2 regions of the Rheinheimera sp. MM224 genome follow, and region 1 is predicted to be linked to the other one. Evidence: predicted binding sites of a transcription regulator. Region 1 holds the regulator's gene; the other holds the start of a gene.
What was found. The regulator FliA, encoded in region 1, starts transcription of late flagellar genes. The targets are predictions, from matches to a motif close to GCTAAAGTTNNNNNNNNNNCNGCCGATA.
Positions count from the first base shown of each region.

Region 2: a site for FliA is predicted at 3,277-3,304, ahead of OM978_RS04255 (methyl-accepting chemotaxis protein). Genes of this name have one in related genera too.

Region 1 is NZ_OX352320.1:1,614,108-1,621,843, reverse strand. Features, by position in the region: gene OM978_RS07820 (chemotaxis protein CheA) at 1-1,132, opposite strand, end outside; gene OM978_RS07815 (protein phosphatase CheZ) at 1,148-1,903, opposite strand; gene cheY (chemotaxis response regulator CheY) at 1,929-2,312, opposite strand; gene OM978_RS07805 (RNA polymerase sigma factor FliA) at 2,355-3,026, opposite strand; gene OM978_RS07800 (MinD/ParA family protein) at 3,071-3,946, opposite strand; gene flhF (flagellar biosynthesis protein FlhF) at 3,954-5,360, opposite strand; gene flhA (flagellar biosynthesis protein FlhA) at 5,371-7,476, opposite strand; gene flhB (flagellar biosynthesis protein FlhB) at 7,628-7,736, opposite strand, start outside.
Region 2 is NZ_OX352320.1:891,993-899,728, reverse strand. Features, by position in the region: gene OM978_RS04270 (S46 family peptidase) at 1-922, opposite strand, end outside; gene OM978_RS04265 (TIGR00645 family protein) at 1,103-1,612, shown strand; gene OM978_RS04260 (porin) at 1,687-2,640, opposite strand; gene OM978_RS04255 (methyl-accepting chemotaxis protein) at 3,333-4,943, shown strand; gene OM978_RS04250 (VOC family protein) at 5,028-5,417, opposite strand; gene OM978_RS04245 (NADP-dependent glyceraldehyde-3-phosphate dehydrogenase) at 5,436-7,058, opposite strand; gene OM978_RS04240 (sugar kinase) at 7,072-7,736, opposite strand, start outside.

The DNA.
Region 1 (7,736 bases):
CCAGGTTTGCAATGGCTTTGCTCATTTCTTCGTTCTGAGCAGAACCAGACAAGCTCACCAGACGGTTACGTACCAGCACCAACTCACCGACCATGTTCATGATCTGATCAAGGCGCTTGGTATCAACCCGGACTGTAGTTTCTGGCTGGTTGGCTGCAGCTTTTGGATCGGCATCTGGATCTTTTGGAGCTGCCGCTACCGGAGCTGCTTTAGCTACAGCTGGTGCAGGCGCTGCTGCTTTCACTGGTTCAGGAGCTTTTGCCGCAGGAGCAGGCACTACCGCAACAGGCGCTTTGCCTTTGCCATGCAATTCATCCAGCAAGGATTCAAATTCGTCATCAGAGATATCATCACCAGAAGCCGCTTTGGCTTTTTCTGCTGGTTTAGCAGGAGCTTTTTCAACTGGCTTAGATGCAGCAACTGCGGCTTCGCCAGGAATAAAAGAACCCTGACCATGCAACTGATCTAAGATAGCTTCGAACTCATCATCAGTAATATCTTCACTGGCCGTTTCTTTCACGGCAGGCGGAGGCAAGTTGGCTGAAGTATCACGGCCAGGCGCACCGGCACCATGCAATTCATCAAGCAATGACTCAAATTCATCATCACTGATTTCGTCGATGGAAGAAGAACTTTCGACAGCAGGAGCAGCTGCAAACTCGACCACAGCATCAAACTCTTCCATGCTGATTTCAGGTTCTGGTTCTGAGGCCACAGCATGATGAGCATGTTCGTCTTCCGACTCAGGCATACTCAGTCGATGCAAAGCTTCGATAATAGCGGGGTCAGCTGGAGTCAGAGGTTCGCGGTTTTGCACATCGGCAAACATAGCGTTGACTGCATCCAGGGCCTGTAAAATAACATCCATCAATTCTGCGGTCACACGACGTTTGCCGGTCCGCAAAATATCAAACACGTTTTCGGCGCCATGGCAGGCGTCAACTAATTCAGTCAGCGATAAAAATCCAGCGCCACCTTTGACGGTGTGGAAACCACGGAAAATGGCATTTAATAAATTTGCGTCATCCGGATTATTTTCCAACTCAACCAACTGCTCTTGCAGTAGTTCAAGGATCTCGCCGGCTTCGACTAGGAAATCCTGTAAAATATCCTCATCTAAATCAAAGCCCATGCTACAGCTCCCCTTTTAGAAACCTAAACTTGATAATAAATCGTCCACATCATCCTGACCGGACACCACGTCATCACGCTCTGCTGCGTCAATAATAGGGCCTTCAGCTTCGTGACCTGCTTTTGGTTTTTTCGATACGGCTGCTGGTCGTTCTTCCATACTTAAATTGGTTTGACCAAAGGCCGTTAATAAACCAATTAAGCTGTCTTCCACTTCCCGGACCAATTCAATGACCCGCCGTAAAATCTGACCTGTTAAATCCTGATAATCCTGCGCCATCAATACTTCGGTCAGCCGTGCATGTAAGGTAGCAGAGTTTCCTGTTGCCTGATGCAAAAAGCCATCGAGATTATGACATAAGGCCTTGAACTCACCGACTTTTAAGTCGCGACTCATCAATTTCTGCCAATTTGGCAAAATAGATTGTAAGTGTGAGTTGAGTTCATCAGCGATAGGAAGACAGTTTTCAACCGCGTCCATGGTTTTGTTCGCGGCCTGTTCTGTCATATCAATAACATGATTCAGCCGTTTTTTTGCATCCGGAATATCATCTTCCAGCAAAGAACTTAAGGATGGGTCAATTTGGAAACTTTTCAGCGAGTCGTGCAGTTGCCGGGTTAGTTTTCCAACCTCGGCAAATAACTCGGAGGAGCCAGGTACAGCCAGCTGTTGCACCAATTCGTTCGCCGCGTCGGTTTCGCCGAACTCCAGCAACTGAACCAGTTCACGGGCCTGCTCTAATGAAATCAAGGGTGCCGTAGCTACAGACATGGTGTACTCCTTTGTCAGTTACGGTTTAACCCAGGCGTTCAAATACTTTAGCCAGTTTTTCCTGTAAGGTTGCAGCAGTAAAAGGTTTGACGATGTATCCATTCACACCAGCTTGTGCAGCTGCAATGATTTGTTCCTTTTTCGCTTCAGCGGTAACCATCAACACAGGAATATGCTTCAGTCTGGCATCAGCACGAATTGCACGCAGCAAATCAATACCTTGCATACCTGGCATGTTCCAGTCTGTGACAACAAAATCAAAATCACCGTTTTGCAGCATAGGCAAAGCCGTGCTGCCATCATCAGCTTCAGACACATTAGTGAAGCCAAGATCTCTTAACAGGTTTTTTATAATGCGTCTCATGGTTGAGAAATCATCAACCACAAGAATTTTCATATTCTTATCCAAAATCCCCTCCGGTGAGAGCCCAAGCTGGACTAACTCAAACTATTACAACCAATCCTGCATTCTGGAGCGCAAGCGCACCAGCGCCTGACTATGAATCTGACTGACCCTGGACTCGCTGACATCCAGCACAGCACCAATCTCTTTCAAATTTAGTTCGTCATTATAATACAGCGACAACACTATAGCTTCTCGTTCCGGTAAGCTACTGATATTTTTTATCAACGCCTGTTGAAATGCATCAGTTGCCTGTTGTTCGTACAAATGATCGTCATCTTTATCATTTGCCGTGACCAACACATCATCCGAGATGCCCAGATCTTCGATACCAATAATGCGACCACTGCTGGCGTCACTGAGCATATGATGATACTCATCTAAAGATATATCAAGTTTTTCAGCAACTTCACTATCTTTTACATCACGACCCAGTTCGGATTCAAGTTCAGAAATAGCTTCAGCTATCATACGGGAATTGCGGTGAACAGAGCGCGGAGTCCAATCACCACGACGGATTTCATCCAGCATAGAACCGCGTATACGAATACCGGCAAAGGTTTCAAAGCTTGCACCTTTACTGCCATCAAAGTTTTTTGCAGCTTCGATCAGACCAATCATACCGGATTGAATAAGGTCATCGACCAGGACACTGGCAGGTAAGCGGGCCAACAAATGGTAGGCAATACGTTTAACCAGAGGCGCATGCCGTTCAACCATTTGAGTCAGATGATCAGCGGCACCGTAGGCCGCAAGTTTGCTATTCAAACCAGACCTCTCGCTTCAGGTTGTTGTACCAGTTGTTCCAGAAAAAATTCGAGATGCCCGGATGCGACGGGTGGTACAGGCCACTGCACTGCACGGGTGGCCAAAGTACGAATCGCCAAAGAGGCCGGAGTTTTTGGAAAAGCATCCACAAAAGCTTTCTGCTTACGTGCCGCTTTTCTGACGTTTTCATCAAATGGAATAGTCGCGACCAACTCTAATGTGACATCAAGGAATCTGTCTGTCACCCGGCTTAGCTTGGCAAAAAGCTCCTGCCCTTCTTTTAAACTGCGAACCATATTGGCAACAATTTTAAAGCGCTGCACACCATGTTCACGGCTCAATATTTTCATTAAGGCGTAAGCATCAGTGATAGAAGAAGGTTCATCACAGACCACCACTAACACGTCTTGTGAAGCGCGGGAAAAACTTAATACCATATCGGAAATACCAGCAGCTGTGTCCACCAGTAAAATATCAAAACGGGTGCGCATTTCGCTAAAAGCACGGATAAGACCAGCATGTTCCACTGGCTTTAATTCGGTCATGGATTGAGTGCCTGAAGTCGCTGGTACAATTTTGATACCAAAAGGCCCTTCAATCAGAATGTCATCCAGTTCTGCTTCGCCAGACAACACATGAAATAAGTTTTTTTGCACCCTAAGTCCAAGCATTACGTCACAGTTCGCTAACCCCAGGTCAGCGTCCAGCACCAATACTTTTTTTCCAAGCTGAGCCATAGACATGGCAAGGTTCAGCGTAACGTTAGTTTTACCCACGCCACCTTTGCCGCCTGTCACTGCTATGACTTTTACAATCTGTTGTTTCTGTTGTTGCTTCATTCTTCTCAGGCCACTGGCTTGATCATCATTCATCGGAAGATTATGCATAGGTTCCTTCCACCCGGGCCGTCGTGTCTGAATACCACTGATAACCCGTACTACTGTTAGAGGTCCGTAACTGCTCTGCCTTGGCAACCATTGTTTTCGCTTCGGCCATCTCGATATCCTCAGGGACTCGTTGGCCGTTGGTCAAATAACTGACCGGTAACGCATTTTGTATTGCCACGTTAATGATTTCTCCCAAACTTAAGCATTCATCAAGTTTGGTGAAAATACAACCCGCTAATGGAATACGTTTGAAATGTTCAACGGTTTCCTGCATCACGCGAGCTTGAGATGTTGCAGACAATACCAGATAACTTTTTATTTTAACACGCGAATTATGCACTAAAGACGCAAGTTTTTCAGCAAGACGAACGTCACGCTGACTCATACCTGCGGTATCAATCAAAATTAATTTACGTTGTTGTAACTGATTTAACAGCGTCGCTAACTCTTCGCTGTCTTTGACCTGTTTTACCGGACAACCAATAATACGGCCAAAAGTAGCTAACTGCTCGTAAGCACCAATGCGGAATGAATCTGTGGTAATTAAAGCCACCTGATCCGCCCCATGACGTTTAGCAAACTGAGCTGCAAGCTTTGCCACAGTCGTGGTTTTGCCTACGCCTGTAGGACCAACCAGGGCCACTACGCCGCCACGACGCATAATATCGTCATTGGTGGTGATCAACTGCCCTGTTAATAACTCTAACGCACTGTCCCATGCTTCAGCATCGCTGATATCTTCTGGCATAAAGCAGGCAATTTGATCAGCCACTGGTTCAGATAAACCCAGAGCCAGCAGTTTTTCAATCACCATGGCACGCACAGGCTCACGACGCGCTAAATCCTGCCACATTAAACCTGAGACCTGGTGTTGCAGCAGTTGTTTCATCGACGACATTTCACTACGCATCGCATCAAACTGTTTTTGCATCAGCTTGGCTTGCTGTTCCTGATAACGTGTCAATTCAGTCAGGTTGACCACTGGTGCGTCGGAAGATTGACGTTCGTTATCCGAAGGTGTTGAATTTGCAACCGAAAATAGCGCGTTGGTCGCTGCAGCAGTTTTTGCAGCCGCCATTTTATTGGCAGAGATAGCCTGAGCAGCTGCAGGTTGTTTACTAATTTGACGGGCTAATAAAGCTTGCAGAGAATCGGCAGGCACTTGCTCTGGCTCATCATCTACTTTGATATTCAAACGACTACCTACCGCAGGCTGAGCTGCAACTGCAGGTTCAGCCACAACCACAGATGGCGCGGCTTCCGGGTCTATTGCCGCTACAATTTCAACGCCGCCAGCCACTTTTTTATTCGACAGAATAATAGCATCAGGGCCTAAAAACTCTTTGACTTCTGTCAGAGCGGTACGCATATCTTTGGCAACAAAGCGTTTGATTTTCATAGCTTAACTCCTAATTCGACTGGCCTACCACACTGACAATACGGATTTGTTTGTTGTCAGGGATCTCTTGGTAGGACAAAACCCGTAATCCTGGAATACTGTACTTCACGAATCGTGCCATAACTGATCGCAGAATGCCGGAAGTCAATAAAACTGCCGGTTCGCCGGCTAATTCCTGATTCTGACAGGCAGTAGCTAATGACTGCTGAATACGCTCAGCAAGGCCAGGCTCTATACCAGCGCCATCATTGCCGGCCGATTGCATCGACTGATGTAACATCTGCTCTAAATCAGGTGCGAAGGTGATCACCGGCACTTCAGGCGCACTGCCCACCACTTCCTGAATAATCAGGCGTTTTAACGCCACACGGCAAGATGCAGTTAATACGTCAACATCCTGACTCTTCGAGCCATAGTCCACTAAGGTTTGTACTATGGTGCGCATATCACGGATAGGCACCCCCTCATGCAACAGGTTTTGCAGCACTTTTACCACCACAGTCAGCGGCAAGGTATCTGGTACTAAAGCATCCACTAGCTTAGGTGAAGATTTAGCCAGCATGTCCAGCAAGTTCTGCACTTCTTCATGCCCCAGCAACTGAGCAGCATTATTGGTTAAAATCTGGCTTAAATGAGTGGCCACTACGGTCGCCGCATCCACTACTGTGTAGCCTAAGGTTTGAGCATGTTCACGCTGATTTTTTGCGATCCAGACCGCCTCTAAACCAAAAGCAGGATCTTTAGTGGCTATACCTTTGACAGTACCAAACACCTGACCTGGGTTAATCGCCAGTTCGTTATCGTGCCGCAGTTCTGACTCGCCTGTGGTCACGCCCATCATGGTGACACGGTAGGTATTAGGCTCTAAATCCAGATTGTCGCGAATATGCACAGCCGGAATAAGGAAACCCAGCTCCTGAGATAGTTTTTTACGCACGCCTTTAATACGGGTCAGCAATTCGCCGCCCTGCGCTTTATCAACCAGTGGAATTAAACGATAGCCGACTTCTAAACCTATAGTGTCGACTGGCTGTACATCATCCCAGCCAATTTCTTTGACGGGAGCCATTTCAACAGGAGTGGTCATTTCAGCCTTTTTGATCGCAGCTGCTTTTTTAGCTGTTGGGTTTTCCACCCGGTACAAATAATAAGCTGCACCACCCACTATTGCGGCCAGACTCAAGAAGGCGACATGAGGCATGCCAGGGACTATACCCATAATGACTAAAATGCCAGTCGCAATGACCAGCACCTTAAAGTTACTGAACTGGCCGGCCATCAGAGTACCAAAATCACCCTCTTTGTTTTGACGGGTAACGATAATGGCTGTACCCACTGACAACAACAAACCTGGTATTTGCGCCACCAGACCGTCACCTATGGTCAATAAGGTATAAATTTCAACAGCTTCCATAAAAGGTAAATCGTGCTGCAGTACACCAATGATCAGACCGCCGATGATGTTTATTACCATAATGACGATACCGGCCATGGCATCACCTTTAACGAATTTATTGGCACCGTCCATCGAACCATAGAAATCAGCTTCTTCACCAATTTCCTCTCGGCGTTTACGAGCCTGATCAGCGTCAATAAAACCAGCGTTTAAGTCGGCGTCTATCGCCATTTGTTTACCCGGCATAGCATCAAGGGTAAAACGGGCCGTTACTTCAGAGATACGTGCAGCACCAGAGGTGACAACCATCATATTGATAATAACGAGGATAATAAAAACTACAAAACCTACAGCGTAATTACCACCTATCACCACTTCACCGAAAGCTTCTACCACCTTACCTGCTGCGTCAGGGCCATTGTGGCCTTCCAGTAAAATGACCCGCGTACTGGCAATGTTCAAAGTTAAACGCAAAATAGTAGCCACCAGAATAACGCTGGGGAAAATAGCAAAATCCAAAGGTTTTCTGGTGTAGATGGTGATTAACAGTACCACCAGACCTAATGTGATATTGAAGGTAAACAAAATATCCAGCATCAAAGGGGGTAAAGGTAATACCACCATGGCCAAAGCTGCCAGGATCATTAACGGAGTGCCAACACCTTTGGCATAAGACCAAACTTCGGGATTAACACGGGAAAACATTTGGGTCATCGACATAACAAGCCTGACAAATTACTGACGCTACAGGCTGTTATACAAAAACCGTTCCACAATTAAATGGCCAGTGTCAGAGCTATCAGCTCTGACACTGGGTATCGAAGTCATAATAGGAGTGAATGATATGTGGGTCAGAGCCAAGGCTCTGACCCTAGTGGCGGAAATCTTCCGGAATGGGAAGGTCTCTCGCCAGATTTTTCGGCCGTTTTCCTTTGCCTTTTTTATACATATTCAACTGATATACATAAGCCAGCACCTGA
Region 2 (7,736 bases), 720 kb from region 1:
CTGAACCTTCGGCAGAATGCTGCTTAATCACTGCAATAGCTTCTTCACGGTAGGCCTTGGATAAAGGCAAGACCTGGGTGAATTGATTCTCTACTTCAGCAGCCGAGTTGTATCTGTTGGTGCGGCCCGGATACCCAATAACCATCACAAAGTCATTTTCTTTCAGCGGTTTAGCTGACACTTTTAAATAAGATGGTGGTGTAAATGGCACGTTTTCAGCACTGAAATCAGCTGGCTGACCATCTTTGCCTACATAAGCACGGTAAAACGAATAGTCCCCTGTATGGCGTGGCCACATCCAGTTGTCGATATCGCCACCAAATTTACCTATACCTGAAGCTGGCGCATGCACTAAACGTACATCACGAATTTCCATTTGTTTAATCAGGTAATACTCTAAGCCACCATGAAAACTATAGACATCACAGCGGTAACCCGGCGTTTCGCAAGCGGCTATTTGCTCTTTGCGCAGCTCATCAATTTTGTCAAAACGCTCCTTGCCTTTAAGAGCGGGTGACAATTCCTGATTAATTTGCGCTGTGACATTGGTCACTTCCTGAGTAACAAAGACTTTAGAGCCAGGAGCAGCAGGTAATTCTTCGTCTAAATCTTTCGCTAAAAAACCTTTGGCCAGCAGGTTATTTGCAGCTGTGCTGTTGTGCTGAATGCTGCCATAAGCACAGTGATGGTTGGTCACCACCAGACCCTGATTAGAGACAAAAGAAGCAGTACAGCCACCTAAGCTGATCACAGCATTCATAGGAAAGGCTGTCAGTTGAGCAATACTTTTGGCATCAATTTCTAAACCTTTTTCTTTGAGGAGTTGTTCAAGTTCAGGTAACTGATGAGGTTGCCACATACCTTCATCGGCATGGGCAAAAGTGGCGATGGACAAAGCCAGCGCAAGCAGAGTTTTTTTCATTCGGAAATTCCTTGGCATTGAGGCCCAGACAAACTAACAGCATCAGAGCTCAGTGCTGATACCGTTGCGGGTAACGGGGTTCATTGTGCGATATTTTACGGCAAAGTAAAACGGCCAGAGGCTTGAATTTCTGCACTATTTGCCCCATAAAGTGAAGTCGTTGAAAAGACAGGAGCAGCAATGGAACAACTAATTGAAAAGGCGATGTACGCCACCCGCTGGCTGATGGCACCTATTTACCTTGGTCTGAGTTTGGCATTGCTGGCACTTGGCATAAAATTTTTTCAGGAAGTCTTTCATATTCTGCCGATCATTTTCAGTATGAAAGAAGTGGATTTAATTCTGGTGATCCTGTCCTTGATTGATATCACGCTAGTCGGCGGTTTAATTGTGATGGTGATGTTTTCCGGCTACGAAAACTTTGTCTCACGGCTGGATATTGAAGGTGACGGTGACAAATTAGGCTGGCTGGGTAAGCTGGATTCCAACTCACTGAAAAATAAAGTAGCGGCTTCTATAGTCGCCATTTCATCTATTCATTTACTGAAGATATTTATGGATACCGAAAATATCCCAAATGACAAAATCATGTGGTACTTGCTGATCCATATGACTTTTGTGCTTTCGGCTTTTGCTATGGGTTATCTGGATAAAATAACTAAAGAAGCAGGCAATAAAGATAACTTTTAATCTGCTTTAACTAGCAGTCACAAATAATAGACCCGGCAAGCCGGGTCTATTGCTTTTAGTATCAGAGATTCAGATCAGAAGTTGTATTTAAAACCTAAAGCTGCAGATTCGTCCTGCTCGGTCTCGAAGTCCAGAGTCGAGAACATAGTGTAAATCACCATCTCACTGTTCAGCGCGTAGTCTGCACCTATAGTCCATAAAGTTCCGGTTTCTGCGTGACGGATTTTACTGTCATCACGTTGCCATTGCAGCTTGTAAGTCAGAGCCTCAAGCTTATAAGCAAGCTGTGCCATCACCGCGTCACCATCAACATTACGGGTGACATGTTCACTGTGTTGCAACATCAGACCGGCAGACAGTTGGCCTCCTGACAATTCCATCAGTTTAAAGTGAGCCAGAATACGTTCGGCATCAATGTTGTTCAACTCACGCGCCTGACTGTAGGCAAAATAGTAAGGATAAGCTTTAAAACCAGAGTCGCCGTAGCTCACAGTCCAGTCATAACCACCGGCCACTTCATCACTGGCGCCAGTCTGGTAGGTGGCTTGCAGTTGAAAACCTTCGATGACAGGGCTCTGATAACCCACTATATTCTCGAGTCTGTCCTGCCCTGCGCTCAACTGAGCTATGTCATTGAGGGTTTCGTTAAATAAATCGATTTTGCCTTCGGATTTTTTAAAACGGGTATCGTTTTTACCAAAAACTAACTCCCCCCAATTACCGGCAAAGCCAATATAAGTATTGCGGCTACCAAGTCGATGGCCTTTATTCGCATCGTCCAGACCATTCACCTGCCACTCATAAACCACGATCAGGTCGAGATTATCTACCAGCTCCTGTCGGGCCTTAAATCCCAGTCGGGTAAAAGGTGCTTCAATTTGCCAACCCTGGTCGGAATACCGATATAAGCCTTCATCAACATACAGACCTTGCAGATCCAGCTTACCATAGACATCCCATTCAAAAGCCTGGGCTCCGGAACTCAGCAGCACCAGCGAGCCAAGAGCTGCACAATATCTTTTGTTCAAATTCGTCCCCTTAATTACTATTTTATAGGTTCAGTATTCATAATACGGACACATTTATACTGAACTTTATAGACCTACATTTTATCTGACTAAAACGTTTTTGCTCAATGGAACTATCCGCTCAGCATAGTTAACAACCTCAGCCAGTGCATAAATTTCATACAACCTTAAATTGATTCAGTTCCTTATCAACACATATGAATAACGAAGCGACCCACTGTTGTAAAAAGTAAACTTCATGTCCTGAAAAAATTCGCTAACAATAAATAATGATCAGATGAGGTATAAAAGATCCTGAAGAGAGCTAAAAAAGATGAAATCACTTTAAAAACAACACTATACTACTACACAAGTCGTTAGCAGTTTCGATGGGCAAGACTGATGTAACAGTATATCCATCGACTTTATCAATTAGTTTCTTAAGTGTTTGACATAAAATGGCGCTTTATAGGTTTTTAGCGGATAAAGTCACAGATGTCAAAATCCTGACTGAAACTATATCTCTTTATGCTGAATCTCTGCTTTGGTCATTATGCTCTATAGTATCAGCAGTAGTCACATTCATATTTTCATATAACGATACAGTAGATCATTTCACCCGATATATTTTGTTACTTTCCGCTGAAGTTTTAAACAGATAAAGATTGACCAAAGATCACAGACAAGGGGTTACTATGTTCAAAGATATGTACTTGAAAAATATAATTTTATCTATTCTTCTGATGTTCAGCGCTGGCCTGGCCATATTAAGTTTTTACTCCTGGAACAGCGCAAAAGCCAGCGAAGAAGGTATGGCTGATCTGTATCAACTTTCAGTACTGCAAGTAAATCCAATTTCTGATGTGTACGGCATGTTGTTGCGCAGCAGGTTAGCATTAGCTGGTGGCTTTATCGAAAAGGAAGGCGGACAACTGGATAAAGCTCAAGTCAGCGCGCAGCGTGGCGAAAAGTTTCTGAAAGAGGCTGTCGACAAATTTAATGCGTTTGCTGAAGTTGGCCTGAAAGGTGACCATAAAGAGATGGTGCAGGAAATGCAGAAAGTCTTTTCTTCATACTTCACTGCAATTGAAAAAACAGCGAAGGAGCTGCAAACAGGCACCAGCGAAAGTTATGTTACAGCCAACCTGGAAGCCCGTGATACTAATGTGAAAGCGCAGGAAATGGTCGCGCAGTTTGTTGAACAAGCCAGCACCAAAAACAGCAGTTTTATGCAAGAAGCGTCCGATCGCTACAGTGCAACCGCCATTCTGTGTGCCATCTTTCTGGCTATTTCGTTGGCCGCTTTAGTCATGAGCTGGTATTTAATTAAAAAAATGCTGATCCAACCGCTGGAACTGGCGGGAGTGCATTTTCAACGTATGGCGCAAGGCGATTTAAGCAGTCAAATCAAAGTCGAAAGCAAAAATGAGATAGGAGCGCTGTTTTCTGGTCTGCAGCATTTACAACAAAGCCAAAAAGACACTATTAGTCAAATCAACAACACCGCGACTCAGTTAGCGTCTGCAGCTGAAGAATTGAGTATTGTGACCTCACAAAGTACTGAAGGCCTCGATTTACAGAATGCTGAACTGCAGCAAGCTGCGACAGCAGTCAATGAGATGACAGTGGCGGTAGAAGATGTAGCACAAAATGCATTATCCACCTCAGACGCTTCAAGAGAATCCAACGAGCTGGCCAGTCGCAGCTTTGAAGAGATGAAACAAACTATTGCTCAAACCCGTAAAATGGCGACGGAAATGAAGACCTCTGCTGAGCTGGTTCAGGAACTGGCAATACAGGCTGGCAATATAGGTCAGGTGCTGGACGTCATCCGGGCTTTAGCAGAACAAACTAATTTATTGGCATTAAACGCGGCAATAGAAGCAGCCCGAGCCGGTGATGCCGGGCGGGGTTTTGCTGTAGTTGCAGATGAAGTCAGGGCTCTGGCTCATCGCACTCAGAACTCCACCAAAGAAATTGAACAGTTAATTACGCATATCCGTCAGGGCACAGCTAAAGCTGTACAGTCAATAGAATCCAGCACCGGGCTTGCAGATAATACAGTAGAAATGGCCAACAAAGCGGGTCAGGCGTTTGAGCAGATCTGTCACTCGGTCAGTCATATCAATGAGCGTAATTTACTGATAGCCACAGCCTCAGAAGAGCAAGCTCATGTGGCACGTGATGTGGACAGAAGTCTGGTTGCTATCAAGGATTTGGCGGTACAAACCTCGGCTGGCGCAAATCAAACCAACGCCGCCAGTCAGGAATTGGCAGGTATGGCTTCCAGACTGATGGATATGGTCAAACGTTTTAAAGTTTAATTGCTCCCACCCCGGCCTTCTTTTGGCTGGGGTATTTCTCACGCGTTTTCCTGCTATTGAGTATTTTGCGTCAGGTCTTAATGCTTAAGCTTGGTTCAAAGCCGCACCACGTCGGCACAACTGCAATGCCAGCCCCCAGGGGTCACGCAGCATCACTAGCAAAGAGCCGTCAGCTAAATTCACTTCATCCACCTGCTGTGCACCAGCCTGCTGCAACCTTTTGCTATCGGCATAAGGGTCAACACTAACCAACGCCAGATGCAATAACAAGGGATGCATGTTCGGATAATCCGGTACCTGATCGGCCGGATTACAATAAATCTCCAGCATCATCTGGTCGCTGTCATCCACCAGAAAATGCGTCTGAGCCTGGTCCGGTAAAGCACGCCTGACTCGCAGCCCTAAATGCTGACAGTACCAGGCAGCCATAGCTTTAGGTTCAGCGACATTTAATGCCAGATGTTCAAATCTCATGCTGCTTTTCCCATCGGGTTAAAACAGAAAATCTGTGGCTAAAAACTGGGATGAGCCTTGTTTAATCATCTCTTTCATCAGCGCTATTTGTTCAGGGTTGTATTTACAGGCCACCAGAGTTGGAATAGAAAACTGCAGCAAAGCATCTTGCACTGACAAAGTGCCTTCAGCTGAATTTTTCCGACCGGTAAAAGGGAAGCTGTCCGGACTACGCTGACATTGGCTATTGATGTTAATCCGACCCACCTGATTGGCGAACATATCCACCAGCTCACCTATTTGCTGCGCGTCCTGGCCAAAAATACTCAGCTGCTGACCATAGTCTGAGTGAATCACATAATGGATCACTTCGCTAATATCGTCATAAGGCACTACGGGCACTAAAGGGCCAAACTGTTCTTCCTGATACAACCTCATCTGACTATTGACCGGATACAGCAAAGCAGGACGCATTAACGAGCCCGCACTTTGGCCACCTTCAGGGTTCATCACTTTAGCGCCATGCTCTATCGCATTGGCGATTAAACCTTGTAAAAAGTCTACTTTGCCCGGCTCAGGCAAAGGCGTAATTTGTACTTTGTCAGTCCAGGGTAAGCCCAACTGCAAAGCGCTGATGGCCTCTGACAGTTTCTGCACAAAAGCATCGGCAACTGAACGCTGCACAAAAAAGATTTTTAACGCAGTGCAGCGCTGGCCATTAAAGGACAAAGCCCCCATCACTGCTTCTTTGACGGTCAGATTTAAATCGGCATCCGGCAACACTATGGCTGGGTTTTTCGCATCAAGCCCAAGCACAGCACGCAAACGATGTGGCCGTGGGTGCAGTTTTTTTAAATCGCTGGCGCCTTTATTTGTACCTATAAAAGCAAATAAATCCACACTACCACTCTCCATTAAGGCACCGACAGTTTCACGGCCACGACCGTAAATCACGTTAATGACACCAGGTGGAAAGGATTCAGCAAAAGCCTGTAATAACGGCTGAATTAATAACACCCCATATTTAGCGGGTTTAAAAATAACTGTGTTACCCATGATCAAGGCCGGGATCAGAGTGGTAAAGGTTTCATTCAGCGGATAGTTAAAAGGCCCCATACAAAGCGCGACACCCACTGCAACCCGGCGTATTTTGCCTAAAGTGCCCTGCTCTATCACAAAGTGGCTGGCACTGCGGTCCTGTTGCTTTAATGCTTGTATCGTATCGCGGATATAATCACAGGTGCGGTCGAACTCTTTGGCTGCATCCGGCAAAGGTTTACCAATTTCCCACATCAATAAGCGAATGACGGCGTCCCTTTGCAGCAGCATAGCAGCAAGGAATTTCTCCACCGCCACCACACGTTCCATCACCGCCATAGAAGGCCAGACACCACGGCCTAAATCATAAGCTTTTAACGCTGCATCCAAAGCAGCTTTGGCGGCAGTTTCGTCCATTAAAGGCGTAGCGCCTAATAAAGTTGGAGTCAGTTCACCTGCACTATTTCTAAGCGCTACCGGGCTATACACAGGAGCTAAATCGCCCTGCCACTGACAGAGTTTGCCATTCAGTAAATAGTCACGCTGCTCTATCGGACCTGTGAGTTGCCACTGGGCCGGGATTTCAGCCTGGGTTGGAAAATACAAAGACAGATCAGCAGACATGATAAATTTCCTTTTAGCTAAATGTGTTCAAATTAAAACGACCAGAAAAACTACGGAATTGCTCTTTAGTGACTATAGCCCCTGTATGCTCTACGACAAAACTGGCTAAAGCAGCGGCGTATTGGCAAGAGGCCAAAGGCGACAACCCATTTAACCGTCCAGCCAGATAACCACCGTTAAAGGAATCTCCTGCTGCTGTGGTATCTATCACTTTTTTGACAGGAACTGCAGGGCACTGGAAGCTTTGCCCTTCAGTGTAGCCAAGCACTCCGGATGGGCCATTTTTCACAATAATTTCTTTAACACCAAGCTGCTGCAGTTGCGCCAGTACATCAGCTGCACTAGTACTGCCGTACAGCACTTTATGATCGTCTAAACCTGGCAAAGCCAGATCAGACAAGGCATAAGCCTGATCAAAATTAGCGCGGCAAATCTCTGCGTCAGGCCAAAGCGCTGGTCTGTAGTTTGGGTCAAAGACAATCTGTACGCCCTGAGCTTTTAACTCTTTAATCAGCGCAAACAGATAAGTGCGATCGTCCAGCGACAAAATCGCCAGACTGATACCGGAGAAATAAAATACATCAGCAGGTAATAAATGTTCGACTGTGCTGTGCTGACGAAACAAGGACAGGCTTTGTTTGGCCGCTGAGCTGTCACGCCAGTAAACAAAACTACGCT